Regions from separate parts of the Pseudoalteromonas sp. AOP31-A2-14 genome, predicted to be linked through region 1. Evidence: predicted binding sites of a transcription regulator. Region 1 holds the regulator's gene; each other region holds the start of a gene.
The links. Region 1 encodes sigma-54, which starts transcription at its own class of promoters, with help from an activator protein. Its sites were predicted from a motif close to GTTGGCACGNNNNTNGNNT; they were not measured.
Positions count from the first base shown of each region.

Region 2: ACT3S9_RS10975 (P-II family nitrogen regulator) is a predicted target of sigma-54. The motif match lies at 1,535-1,553, and genes of this name have one in related genera.
Region 3: ACT3S9_RS12710 (amidase family protein) is a predicted target of sigma-54. The motif match lies at 1,839-1,857, and genes of this name have one in related genera.
Region 4: ACT3S9_RS00095 (EF-hand domain-containing protein) is a predicted target of sigma-54. The motif match lies at 1,362-1,380, and genes of this name have one in related genera.

Region 1 is NZ_JBQSXI010000001.1:459,047-462,255, reverse strand. It holds gene lptB (LPS export ABC transporter ATP-binding protein) at 1-606, shown strand, start outside; gene ACT3S9_RS02120 (RNA polymerase factor sigma-54) at 668-2,161, shown strand; gene hpf (ribosome hibernation promoting factor) at 2,190-2,477, shown strand; gene ACT3S9_RS02110 (PTS sugar transporter subunit IIA) at 2,482-2,931, shown strand; gene rapZ (RNase adapter RapZ) at 2,944-3,209, shown strand, end outside.
Region 2 is NZ_JBQSXI010000001.1:2,374,195-2,377,403, forward strand. It holds gene ltrA (group II intron reverse transcriptase/maturase) at 1-298, opposite strand, end outside; gene ACT3S9_RS10975 (P-II family nitrogen regulator) at 1,098-1,436, opposite strand; partial or broken gene ACT3S9_RS10980 (GspH/FimT family pseudopilin) at 1,597-2,151, shown strand; gene ACT3S9_RS10985 (GspH/FimT family pseudopilin) at 2,231-2,758, shown strand; gene ACT3S9_RS10990 (type IV pilin protein) at 2,765-3,190, opposite strand; gene ACT3S9_RS10995 (PilC/PilY family type IV pilus protein) at 3,201-3,209, opposite strand, start outside.
Region 3 is NZ_JBQSXI010000001.1:2,754,384-2,757,592, forward strand. It holds gene ACT3S9_RS12700 (TetR/AcrR family transcriptional regulator) at 549-1,211, shown strand; partial or broken gene ACT3S9_RS12705 (putative 4-hydroxy-4-methyl-2-oxoglutarate aldolase) at 1,205-1,686, shown strand; gene ACT3S9_RS12710 (amidase family protein) at 2,038-3,209, shown strand, end outside.
Region 4 is NZ_JBQSXI010000001.1:21,217-24,425, reverse strand. It holds gene ACT3S9_RS00110 (TonB-dependent siderophore receptor) at 1-362, shown strand, start outside; gene ACT3S9_RS00105 (EF-hand domain-containing protein) at 429-644, opposite strand; gene ACT3S9_RS00100 (calmodulin) at 718-930, opposite strand; gene ACT3S9_RS00095 (EF-hand domain-containing protein) at 1,071-1,283, opposite strand; gene ACT3S9_RS00090 (calmodulin) at 2,800-3,012, opposite strand; gene ACT3S9_RS00085 (calmodulin) at 3,142-3,209, opposite strand, start outside.

The DNA.
Region 1 (3,209 bases):
GGTAAAACCACCACTTTTTATATGATTGTTGGTTTAGTTCCAAGTGATAAAGGGCGTATTACTATTGATGAGCAAGACATAACGCTACTACCAATGCACAGCCGCGCACGCTTAGGAATTGGCTATTTACCACAAGAATCATCAATTTTTCGTAAACTCACCGTTTACCAAAATTTAATGGCAATTTTAGAAACTCGTAAAGAACTAAAAAAGACTGAACGCGAAGAGGTACTAAATGAATTACTTGACGAACTAAGTATTCAACACATTCGTGATAGCCAAGGCATGGCATTGTCTGGTGGTGAACGCCGCCGGGTAGAAATAGCTCGCGCATTAGCAGCCAATCCTAAATTTATTCTTTTAGATGAGCCTTTTGCTGGTGTTGACCCTATTTCAGTGTTAGATATAAAGAAGATTATTGAACACCTTAAAAACCGAGGTATAGGCGTACTTATTACTGATCACAATGTACGAGAAACCCTTGATGTTTGTGAAAAAGCCTACATTGTTTCTCATGGGGAGCTAATTGCATCTGGCACTCCTGAAAACGTATTAAATAATAAAACAGTGCGCGATGTTTACCTAGGTGAACAGTTTAGACTCTAAATCGACTAGCATCTGCTAGTATTAATTATGACAACATTTTAAAAAGGATTGTTAGAGATACATGAGGCAATCATTACAGCTGCGCATGGGCCAGCAACTTACAATGACACCACAGCTGCAACAAGCGATACGCCTGCTGCAACTTAGTACATTGGATCTCCAGCAAGAAATACAAGAAGCGCTAGATAGCAACCCATTACTTGAGGTTGAAGAACAAAATTTTAGTGACGAAAATGCTGGTAAAAATGAACAAAAGCAAGATACAGATGATGTCACGGTTAGCGCTTCGCCAGACGAAACCTCAAGCGAATACGAACAAGAAAGCTCAGAAGCATTAACTAAAGAAACCGTGAGTGACGAAATGGCAATGGACGTTACGTGGGATGAGTACATGAGTGCAGCCCCTAATTCGTCATCAGGGCCAATGCCTGAAGATGAATCTATTTATCAAGGTGCATCAACAGAAACACTGCACGAATATTTAATGTGGCAACTACAGTTAACGCCATTTAGTCCCACTGATGAGGCGATCGCTTTAGCTATTGTTGAAGGCATCGATGAATCAGGTATTTTAACCGTTAGTTGTGAAGACTTATTAGAAAGCTTGAATCAAGGCGGCGAAGAAGAAATAGAACTTGATGAAATACAAGCTGTGTTAAAGAGAATTCAACTTTTTGACCCAATCGGCATCGGCGCACGCAGCTTACCTGAATGCCTATGTATTCAACTAAATCAATTTGATCCCGCAACCCCTTGGATTAGCGAGACAAAAAAGGTTCTAACTGATCATATCGATTTATTAGCCAGTCGTGATTACCGTACTTTAATGAAAAAGACTAAGCTTAAAGAAGACGAGCTTAAAGAGGTTATGACGCTCATTCACAGTCTCAATCCCAAGCCGGCTGATACCATTGTGCGTGAAGAATCTGAGTACGTTATTCCTGATGTGTCAGTGAAGAAAATAAAAGGCCGCTGGATAGTTGAGCTTAACCCCGACAGCATGCCAAAAATTCGTGTAAACAGCCAGTATGCGGCAATGTCTCGCTCTGTTAAATCAAGCAGTGACAGCCAGTTCATTCGCTCTCATCTGCAAGAAGCCAAATGGTTTATTAAAAGCTTAGAAAGCCGTAACGATACTTTATTAAAAGTAACTAACTGCATTGTGCAGCAACAACAAGGTTTTTTTGAACATGGACCCGAAGCTATGCGCCCAATGGTTTTAAATGATGTAGCTGAAATGGTGGAAATGCATGAGTCAACAATTTCGCGAGTAACTACGCAAAAATATATGCATACTCCACGCGGTATTTTTGAGTTGAAATACTTTTTTTCAAGTCATGTAAGCACCGAAAATGGGGGGGAATGCTCATCAACAGCTATTCGTGCTCTGATCAAAAAGCTAGTCAGCGCAGAAAACTCAGCGAAACCGTTGAGTGATAGCAAAATAGCAGATATATTGGCAGAGCAAGGAATAAAAGTGGCTAGACGCACCATTGCAAAATACCGCGAGTCGCTTGCTATTCCACCATCGAACCAAAGAAAAAGTTTGATTTAAGGCGTTAACACACAGAAGGAAAATGCTTATGCAATTAAATTTAACGGGTCGCCATGTAGATATTACTGATTCATTAAGAGACTATGTAAATAGTAAATTTGCGAAGCTAGAAAGGCACTTTGATCATATAAACAATGTGCATGTCATTCTTGATGTAGTAAAACTAAAGCAAAAAGCAGAAGCCACTTTACATGTCAGTGGCGCGGAGTTGTTCGCTTCGACACAGCACCAAGACATGTACGCCGCGATTGACGGACTTATAAATAAACTAGACCGCCAAGTAATCAAACACAAAGAGAAGATTGCTCGACATTAATCCTATGAAATTAAGCTCACTTACTTGTCAGGACTGCAGTAAAGCTGCGGTCCTTTTTAATAGCAAAAAACGCATTATTGAATTCATAAGCCAGCTAGCCCACGAGCAGTTACCGCATTTAGTCCAGCAAGATATACTTAATGCGCTGTTGACTCGCGAAAAGTTGGGGAGTACAGGTATAGGTAAAGGTATTGCTATTCCTCATGGCCGAATGAATGGTATTGATAGTCCTTTAGCGCTTGTGCTAGTGAGTAAATCACCCATTAATTTTGATGCTATCGATAATCGCCCTGTTGATATATTTGTCGCACTCATCGTCCCTGACGGTGATAGTGAGCTGCACTTAAAGACGCTAGCCGCCATTGCTGATAAACTAAACAATAAAGAGTTTTGCAAACAATTACGTAGCGCAAAAACGGACCAAGATTTATTTAATGTAATTGATGCACAATAAAGGAGACTAGTAATGGAGTTAATTATCGTCAGCGGCCGCTCAGGCTCAGGGAAGTCCGTTGCGCTACGAGTATTAGAAGACTTAGACTATTACTGCGTAGATAATATTCCAGTTAACCTATTACCGTCTCTAGTACGAAGTGTATCAGACAATTACGACAAAATAGCTGTTAGCATCGACGTTAGAAACCTGCCTAAAGAACAAAAAGAATTTAACGATATACTCGAATACCTACCTGGATTTGCAAAACCAACTTTATTTTATTTAGACAGCGACGA
Region 2 (3,209 bases), 1.9 Mb from region 1:
GGAGTATGTTCAATAGTGTTTGTTGCACTATTCGGTCTCGAACTGCGGGGATACCTAGCATTCTGACACCGCCATCATCTTTGGGTATTTCCACCCGTTTGACAGGTTGTGCCCTATATTGCTTGGTTTGCAGCTCAAGTTGCAGTTGTTTTAAGTTTGCTTCTAAATTCAGGGCGAATGCGCCTACGGTCTGCCTATCTATTCCGGCCGCTCCTTTAGCTGCTTTCACTTTTTTGAATCCCTTGTACAGGTTATTAATGTCTAATAATTGTCCGTACAAGCTGTAGTAAACTGTCATTTTCTGCCTTTGCTTGCGGTATGTCTGCTCGTGTCACTCTACTTATCGCTGATTCTTCATGATGACATTAGGTGTGCTAGCCTTTTTTGGCAATCTGCCTAAGTGGTCAGTCATTACTCCATTGCTCGCCCTTCAATTCTCAGCGTCTACATTCCTGTTTGGCCGTCATATTTTGGCTATTTCCGTCGAAATACTTGTGAGCCGATAAACAAAAGTTCCCGTCTTTCATACGCTTAAAGAATACTTCCCCCCTTCGCAATCAATTAAAGCTTTTGGCTAAAGTTGACCCCATCAAACATAATGTTGATGGTCGGCTTGGTTTTCCCCTCCACACCATTACTGGCTTTCATCGGCCTAGCCTTACTCACTACTACGGGTTCATCTGCCACCTCACACCGACACTAAATCTTGGCTTTCACCTTGAATTTAGGCCACTTACTCTCATTAAGTTTAGATGCCAGGCTTCCCCAGTTACTGCACTGGCTCCCTGTTAGAAATCCCACCCTCAAGCACAGTATTGGTCTGACTAAGTATAGGGCGTTGCGCTATTTTGCACGCTGACCCACCAATACTGCCGAAACAGGTTACGGTTAGTTGTGTACCTCTAACTTCTTATGGCTTCCTTCAGACCCCACCGTTGGCCAGTGACGCCCTTGCCATTCAGATTATCTTCCCCTTAGTCAGGGTGATAAGGCATCTTTCAGCCTATCGGGTTTGCCAGCTTCGCTGGGCAAACAAAAAAGGCGCTACTTTAATAAGTTAGCGCCTTTTTTTTGTGCTTGATTACTTAAAGAACAACTTAAATTGCATCTTCATCTTCTTCCGCTGTACGGATACGCACGACACGCTCAACTTCTGTGACAAATATTTTACCATCACCAATTTTTCCTGTTTGCGCGGTTTTAACTATCACATCTATAGCACGCTCTACGTCCTCGTCACCTAATACGATATCAAGCTTAACTTTAGGTAAAAAATCAACCATGTACTCCGCACCACGGTATAATTCTGTATGGCCTTTTTGACGACCAAAACCTTTAACTTCACTGACCGTCATTCCTGTGATGCCCACATCTGACAGTGCTTCACGAACGTCGTCTAATTTAAATGGTTTTATGATTGCTTCTATTTTTTTCATATTAATTACTTTTTAAAGCTACAGTTGCCTCGATTTTAGACAATCATAAGGCTCATAGCAAACAAAGTGATTGTATTACGGTGATAAAACAATCTGCCATGCTATGATTATGCTAATAAAAATAGCTATACTAAGGTAATGAGTAGTCAATAAGATGTATATGAAAGTAAAACAACACGGGTTCACTATACTAGAGTTAATGGTTACTGTAGCTATTGCCAGTATTATCGCCACTATAGCATTGTGGAATAGCAGCGACATGCTAGAGGAAAACCGCGCCGAAAACTTTTTATTAGAGTTAAAAAGAAATATTTCTTATGCCCGAGCTCAAGCAGCAAGTACCGATGAGATTGTAATTGTATGCCCCGCGCCAAACCCAGCTTCAAGCAACACCAACCTAACATGTCAAAGTAAGTGAGACTCAACGAATACCGTTATTTTATTTATAGATGCTAATAGCAATGGTCGTTATGATAGCTCAGGCGACAGCCTACTACGTGTAATGTCGAACTCACCCTCTAATGACAAAATAAGTTTTTCTGGTGATAGCAGCCTTCGCTTTAACACCAGCGGTCGTATCACAACAAGCTTAGCCAGCATTAGTGGTTTTACCGGTTTTATTTATTGCACAAGTAATGATAATAATAAAGCATTGAGCGTATCAGTATCAGGGACTGCTTTTTATGTTGGTGATACCAACAACACGTGCGATTAAAAAACAAACAAAATACAGTTGTCATATAGCTATCATTTACTAGACTGAATTAATAAATTGTTAGTTCAGGATTTCAAGGATGAAATTATCAATACTAAAACTCAATGGAGCTACCCTTCTGGAACTAATGGTTGCTCTGGTTATAGTAAGCATTATTAGTCAGCTATCAATGTGGTTTTACCCTAACTTTTTAGCTAAAAACAGATTAGAAAATCATGTTAATCTCCTGCACAGAAATATCAACTACGGTCGCTTATATGCTGTTGAAAATAGTACTTATGTTACTCTATGCGCACTAAAAAATGGTCAATGCACTGAGGGTAAGTGGGATAAAAAAATGTCACTTTTTATTGATCACGATAAGTCAACAACGTTAGAGCACGACGAACTGCTTTTAAGTACATTTGAAAAGGTGCACAGTTCAGATAGCCTTGAATACCCTCGAAACGCAATAACCTTTCGCCCTGATGGGTCATTAAATGGCTTTCAAAATGGGACTTTTATATATTGCCCAAACAACAAAGCCAGCCTCGAAGGGCTAGCTTTGTCTATAAGTCAAACGGGTAGAATTCGTATTAAATCAACTGATAAGTGCCAAAAAGAGTAATTAAAACTACCGACCCCAGCAGTAGTCAACATCCTTTCCTTCGTTTGTTTTTGCCCCTTTAGCACCTTTAAGACCTGTATCAGTTATGAAAAGCTCAGTGCAATCACCGTCTCCTTTTACCGGCCCTGCAAAAGGTTTTGCAGTGATTGTAAAAGCATTTTTATTCGTCACTTTAATCGTTAATTCAAAATGTTTATTCTCGGTTTTACTTTGTAAACCTAAATCAGTAAATTTCTCTGTATACTCCCTATTGTCAACAAAATACTGCTCTTCTTTGTTTGCAGCATCTAATAATGCTGCAGCAGCCTCTGCACGTGAGGCACGCTTTACATACTCTGAATAATTAGGCAGTGCTATTGCAGCTAAAATACCGACGATAGCAACTGCTATCATCAATTCAATTAAGGTAAAACCACGCTGTTTTTTGATCATTTAAACCGCCTTAATCGTC
Region 3 (3,209 bases), 2.3 Mb from region 1:
AATGAGTAAAGACATGGATTAACTACTCATTAATCTAAGGATTATAGATTCCGTTACCCTAACAAGGATTTAAGGGCAAGCTCAGGATGAGCACACAATGGAGTGTTACTAAATTGGACAGCATCAGGATGATGCGTAAAGGAAGCACAATAGGAATTGTGAAAATGGAACACGGATGCAATAAGGATATAGGCTCGGATAGCCTACATTACGCATAGATAAAAGTAATAGCGTAATCACATGGATTAGTAAGGATTATGGAGTTAATCAAGTACCATTGCAGGATGCAATAAATTAAGAAGATCCCGCAAGCGCGACTAGAAATAGGACGCGCTTTTCTTTTTTATCTACTTCATCAATATATTGATATACCCATCATTCATTCTCAAATGCGACATAAATACCTTTAAATTCAACCCTCATAATATAAAATTATCGCTAAAAGTGTTCGCCTCTTATATACAAACTTATAATATTCATAGTTAGACTGTTGATCTTTAGCGCTGCAAAGTTAAGAATAAATAATGTTCTGACATTACAAACTAAAAATGATCACAGACAAAAAGCTAAATAAAAAAGAAGTCACCCGAGAGAAAAATCAACTGCTTATCCTAAATGCAGCTGAACAATTGTTTGCTCAACTCGGCTATGAAGGCGCAAGCATGAGCAAAATAGCAAAAGAAGCGCAATTTCCTAAAGCGAATATTTTATATTACTTTAAAAGTAAAGATGGCTTATACGAGGCTGTTATTGATCGAATTGTTGTCAACTGGAACTTAGGGTTAGACAAAAATACAGCCTCTGATGATCCCGCATTAGTGTTGTACAGCTACATTAAAAATAAAGTTACCTTATCGATTAATAAGCCTTTGCAATCTAGGCTATTTGCGGGTGAGGTTTTACGCGGGGCTCCTTACTTACAAAATTATATAAAAGCCAATACACGTCCTTGGGTTGAACAGAAAGTAGCAATATTTGAAAGCTGGATGGAACAAGGTAAGATCGACAGAGTTGATCCTTACCACTTGTTATTTACTATTTGGTCTACTACCCAATATTATGCAGACTTTCAAAGTGAAGTATTACTGGTACTTGATAAACCTGAGTACGATAAAGTTGATGTCGACACGATTACCGACTCCATAGCCCATATAATCCTAAAAGGGCTCGGTCTAACTATTCCTACTCAAAGTGAGCAAATACAATGCTAAAATTTACGACTCCAGATTTATATGATGATCACCGTGACCACGTCCAAGTTATGGATAGTGGCCTTTACCATTTTGGGAAAAACAAACACTTCTGCGGGCAAGCTATCACCGTCACTTGCCCTGATGACAATTCTCTTGCTGCTGACATACTTCACCAAGACGGTACTGCAAAAGTACTGATTATTGATGGGTTTGCCAGTAAACGCTTGCTTTTATTGGTGATATTATGGCCGAGCGCGCGCTAAGTAATGGTTGGGAAGGGGTTATTATCAATGGGTGTTGTCGTGACATAGAAATTCTAACAACTTTAGAATTACCTGTAATGGCGTTAGGTTCCACCCCTCGCTGTACTGATAAAAGAAGTTTTGGTGATAAAAACCAACCTGTAAATATGTTAAGTACAACAATTAATGAAGGTGATTGGATTTATGCTGATGTTAATGGTGTATTGATCAGCAAAAAATCACTTATATAATCCACAGTCCTCATAAACAAGAGAACTAACTTGGTGCAAAGGCGCACCAAATTAGGCCGTTTTTACCTAATTTAACCCTTCATTTTCGGTTTATTATTATATGAGTTCCTTGCGGAGCCAATAAAAGCTGACCAATCGGACAACATAATAGTTATGGCACTGCTTTTGCTTAATGACTAGCAATGACGTTCACTAAAAAGATAAATACTCAACTTCAAAATCAAGCATAGAGCGCGCTTTAGAACTCAAAGCGATGCTGTTTTGCAAATATAAAATGACATTTATCTCTTTTGTACAAACAACAATGCATATACACGATTCTCTCAACTTCACCAAGTAACGAGTTTTAACATGAGCATAAAAACAAGCAATAATCACATCGGCATTTTTTGCGATCATGGCCCAAAAAACTGGCAAATAACCCAACAAGGATTATTAGCCAATAAACGCTTAGCGGTTAAAGATGTTTTTGCTGTAAAAAATGAGCGTAATAGCGCAGGTAACCCTCATTGGTTTGAAAATGCAGCCCCCATGCTAAGCACAGCTTCTTGTGTTGAAAAACTAATGCTACAAGGTTGTAACTTCCAAAGTTTCACCCACACGGATGAGCTAGCATATAGTCTAGAAGGTAATAATATACATTACGGTGCAGCTCAAAATCCTAAGCTGGCAGGCCATGCTTGTGGTGGTTCGAGCATGGGGTCTGCTGCCGCAGTCGCGAAAGATTTAGCAGATATAGGACTGGGGACTGATACAGGTGGCTCAATACGAATTCCGGCTAGTTACTGTGGTTTATTCGGTATTAGACCAAGCCACGATGTTATTGCAAAAGATGGGTTAATACCTCTAGCAGCGCCATTTGACACTATTGGATGGTTTACCTCAAGCGCAGAACTACTTAAAGAGGTAGGCGATGTTTTATTACCTAAGCAACCTATCAATCCGGTTAATACCTTGGTAATAGCGGATGAGTTACTTGAGCTCGTTGATCCTTCATTAGAAGCCACATTACTGAACTCGTTGGCTCTCACAAAAAAACAGTTCTCTAAACACAAGCGTTTTAGTGTACCGAGTAAACAAATATTTACCGAACTTAGTGATGCGTTTCGAGTATTACAAGGCCGCTCTATTGCTCACACGTATCGAGATTGGCTAGAGCAACCTAAGAGACTTTCACACTTTGCTCCGGCTATTCAAGCACGCTTTACCATGGCACTATCATTAACTGAACAAGAAGAGCGTGAAGCTAAAAAAGTACAACAGCACTGGCAAGCATTAGTTGCTAATAACTTAGATTCTAAAAGCTGTTTGTTTTTACCCACTACACCGACAACAGCACCCTTGTTGGGAGCGGATACAAACGCTTTACGCATGCAAATAATTACATTATCGGCTATTGCAGGCTTGAGCCGCTCAGCGCAAGTGCATATTCCAATGCCATGTTTAGCAAATGGCGCCCCCTATGGCTTTTCGCTAATGATGAGTCATGGTAACGATAAAAGTTTATTAGCTTGCATACAACT
Region 4 (3,209 bases), 440 kb from region 1:
AAGGGGAAACGCCTGAGGGCGAGCTTTTAAATACCACCAATCCGAAAGATCAATTTAAGCTATTTACAACCTATAAACTCACTAATAGTTTAGAAGGACTAAAGCTAGGTGCTGGTTATCGCTGGCAAAGCCGCAGTTTTGATGAGGTTACAAACCCAGTACAGGGAAAGGTTGAAGTAGAACAAGCAAGCTATGGCATTGCCAGCTTTATGGCAAGCTATCAAATAAACTCACAAATAGCGGTTAGCTTTAATGTTGATAACCTATTTGATAAAACCTATTACAGCCAAATTGGTTTTTACAATCAATACCGTTATGGCAGCCCACGTAAGTTTACATTGCAACTAGACTACAATTTATAAAAACAAAAAAAAGCAGCTTAATTAAGCTGCTTTTTCGTTTGTAGTGTCGTATGAGTTATTTACGAATTACTGAACTTTTGAAAACTCTTCTTTAGATAACTCACCATTTTTGTCAGTATCTAAATCAGCAAATATTTTAACAAGTTGCGTATTTACTGACGCTTCTTCTTGCGTGATAGCACCATCGCCATCAGTATCAAAAGAATCAAAGCTTACGCCAGCGGCAAAAGCTGAAGATGATGCAAGTGCGATTAGTGCTAGAGCTGTGTTAATACGTTTCATAATAAGTATCCTATTTAAATTTTAACAATATTTAATTAAAGAAATCCTTTTCAGAGATCCCAGTGAGAGAAAACTAGACTTTTGAAAACTCTTCTTTCGATAGCTCACCACTTTGGTCTGTATCAAGGTCAGCAAAGTTATTCATAAGTTCTGCATCTACTGCCGCTTCGCTTTGGCTAATTACGCCGTTTCCGTCTACATCAAGTGTGTCGAAATCAGTTGCAGCAAACGCTGCAGATGAACAAGCAACAGCGATTAGTGCTAACGCTTTATTTAATCTATTCATAAAATTACCCCCTCAATGTACTATCAAAAGAATTAGCTTATTTAACTAATAAAGTAGTTTTAACTTCCTTGTTATCCTCTTTCGTAAACTCCCTTGTCTACTTAGGTTGTCTTTGGCAACTCAGGATGGGTAACTTTTAATTAAGCTTCTGAAAATTCTTCTTTTGATAACTCACCATTTTGGTCAGTATCAAGCTCTGTAAACATGCTCATTAGCTCTGCATCTATTGATGCTTCACTTTGGCTAATTGATCCACTACCATCAACATCAAGTGTGTCGAAATCAGTTGCAGCAAACGCTGCAGATGAAGAAGCTAGGGCGATAAGTGCAAACGTTTTGTTTAATGTGTTCATAATCTATTCCTTCAAATTGTATGTTTGTAATTAAGTTCTTAATGGTTAATTACTTTTTCATTAAGTTCGAACTAACTATTACAACTTCGATGCCAACATTTAAAAATTAAACAATTTCAACATGTTAAATGGTTATTTTGAATGAACAAAGATTTTAAAACGGATTTACTGTTTCTTTTTAGCAACACGATTGCTAGGGATAAATTAAAAGATATAAATATCAAGTTGTTATGTTTTTTATAAATAACACAAAAATGATTTCTTGCAGGCGGCTATGTGCTTTTAAAGGGTGTGCTCGGCTTAACTTAAAATGCTTAATAAAAATAGTTATGATAAATTCAATTACTTTTTTATGCATAACACAATGATTTATATATAGTAATTTTTAATTTGGTGAATATTAGTAAATTATTTTTTTAAATTAGAAAAAGAAACCACTATTTGTTGCCAGTAAGCGAAACCCACCGCTTACCTGCACTAAAAAACTCTCAATTTTACACTTCAATGATCACCTTCGTTTTACGAATTAGTAATGAAACACAGTTCATGTGACTGGTGGTGCATTTCTTCAGCCTTATAAAGTAGTAGGTTTAGTCTGTAAAAATATAATCACAGGCCGAAGTGTTACTTGCGTCATAACAATTTTACAATAGGTCTCTTTTTTCATCACGCGAAAGCATTATCGATAACCCCATCAACAACCAGTTATTTTTTACAGCAATGGAGAAAAAGCACAACATATGGCAACTCGACAGTGATGCAATAAAAGCCTCTTCTAGATCGAATTTTTCTTCAGTGGCACTCTATCTGAAGAAGAAGATGCATCAACACTTACTGCATATTCAGATATAAGTACCTCCTATTATAAATATTAAATCACTAACGAAAATGCTTAACCATATTAATTGCACTCCATAGGCAAGGCGTTGATACAACCCGGTATTCTTGTCGCTTAAAAGCTCTTGCCAGAAAAATTACTAAATAGCCGCTGAGACCGACACTCAAGATTAATAAAACGCTAAAGCAATGCTGGCATAGTCATTCATAGGGACATAAACATTCATAGGGACATAAAACAAAGATAACAACATGATAGCCCTGTCCCTAGCGTGATTTTGACAACTCAAGGTAGGTATTTTTTGGGGCTCGGCACCCAAATAAAAAAGTAAACCTAAGGGGTCGTTATTAATAAGTGGGGGTAATTTTTCTATAGGAAAAATTTTGCGTCTAGTTCGCTACAGTATTGTTTTTTATGATTATAATTTGGGTAATATTGAGCGGCTGTATAAATGCCTAAAAATCCAAATACTGACTATAAGTGCAGCGTAGAACTTATTAGCTCAAAAATAATTTACTTCCATGCGCCAGTTAAGAACATGATAGATAACAAACCAAATAAATTTAACAATAACAGTGAGGTGGGTGAATAGTTGCTTTATACAAACGCAAAAAAGCAGCCAATTGGCTGCTTTGTTCGTATAGGGAGAAATCCTTTTCGGGTATTCCAATAATGAAATTAAGCTTTAGCAAACTCGTCTTGAGACAGCTCACCATTTTGATCGGTATCAAGCTCTGCAAACTTAGCTGAAAGCGCTGCATCAACCGCCGCTTCTTGCTGGCTAATGGTGCCGCTACCGTCAACATCAAGGGTGTCGAAGTCGGTACCCGCGAATACCGCTGAAGATGAAGCTAGGGCGATTAATGCTAATGTTTTATTTAATGTATTCATAATATAATCCTTCAATGTACTATCAAAAAAATCGCTTAAACTAGGTTTAACACAGTCCTTGTTATCCTCTTTCAGTAATTCCTTATCCACTTAGGTTGTCTTTGGCAACACAGGATAAACACGTTAGCTTTACGCTTTTGAATACTCTTCTTTTGATAACTCACCGTTCTGGTCAGTATCTCGTTCTGCAAACCTAT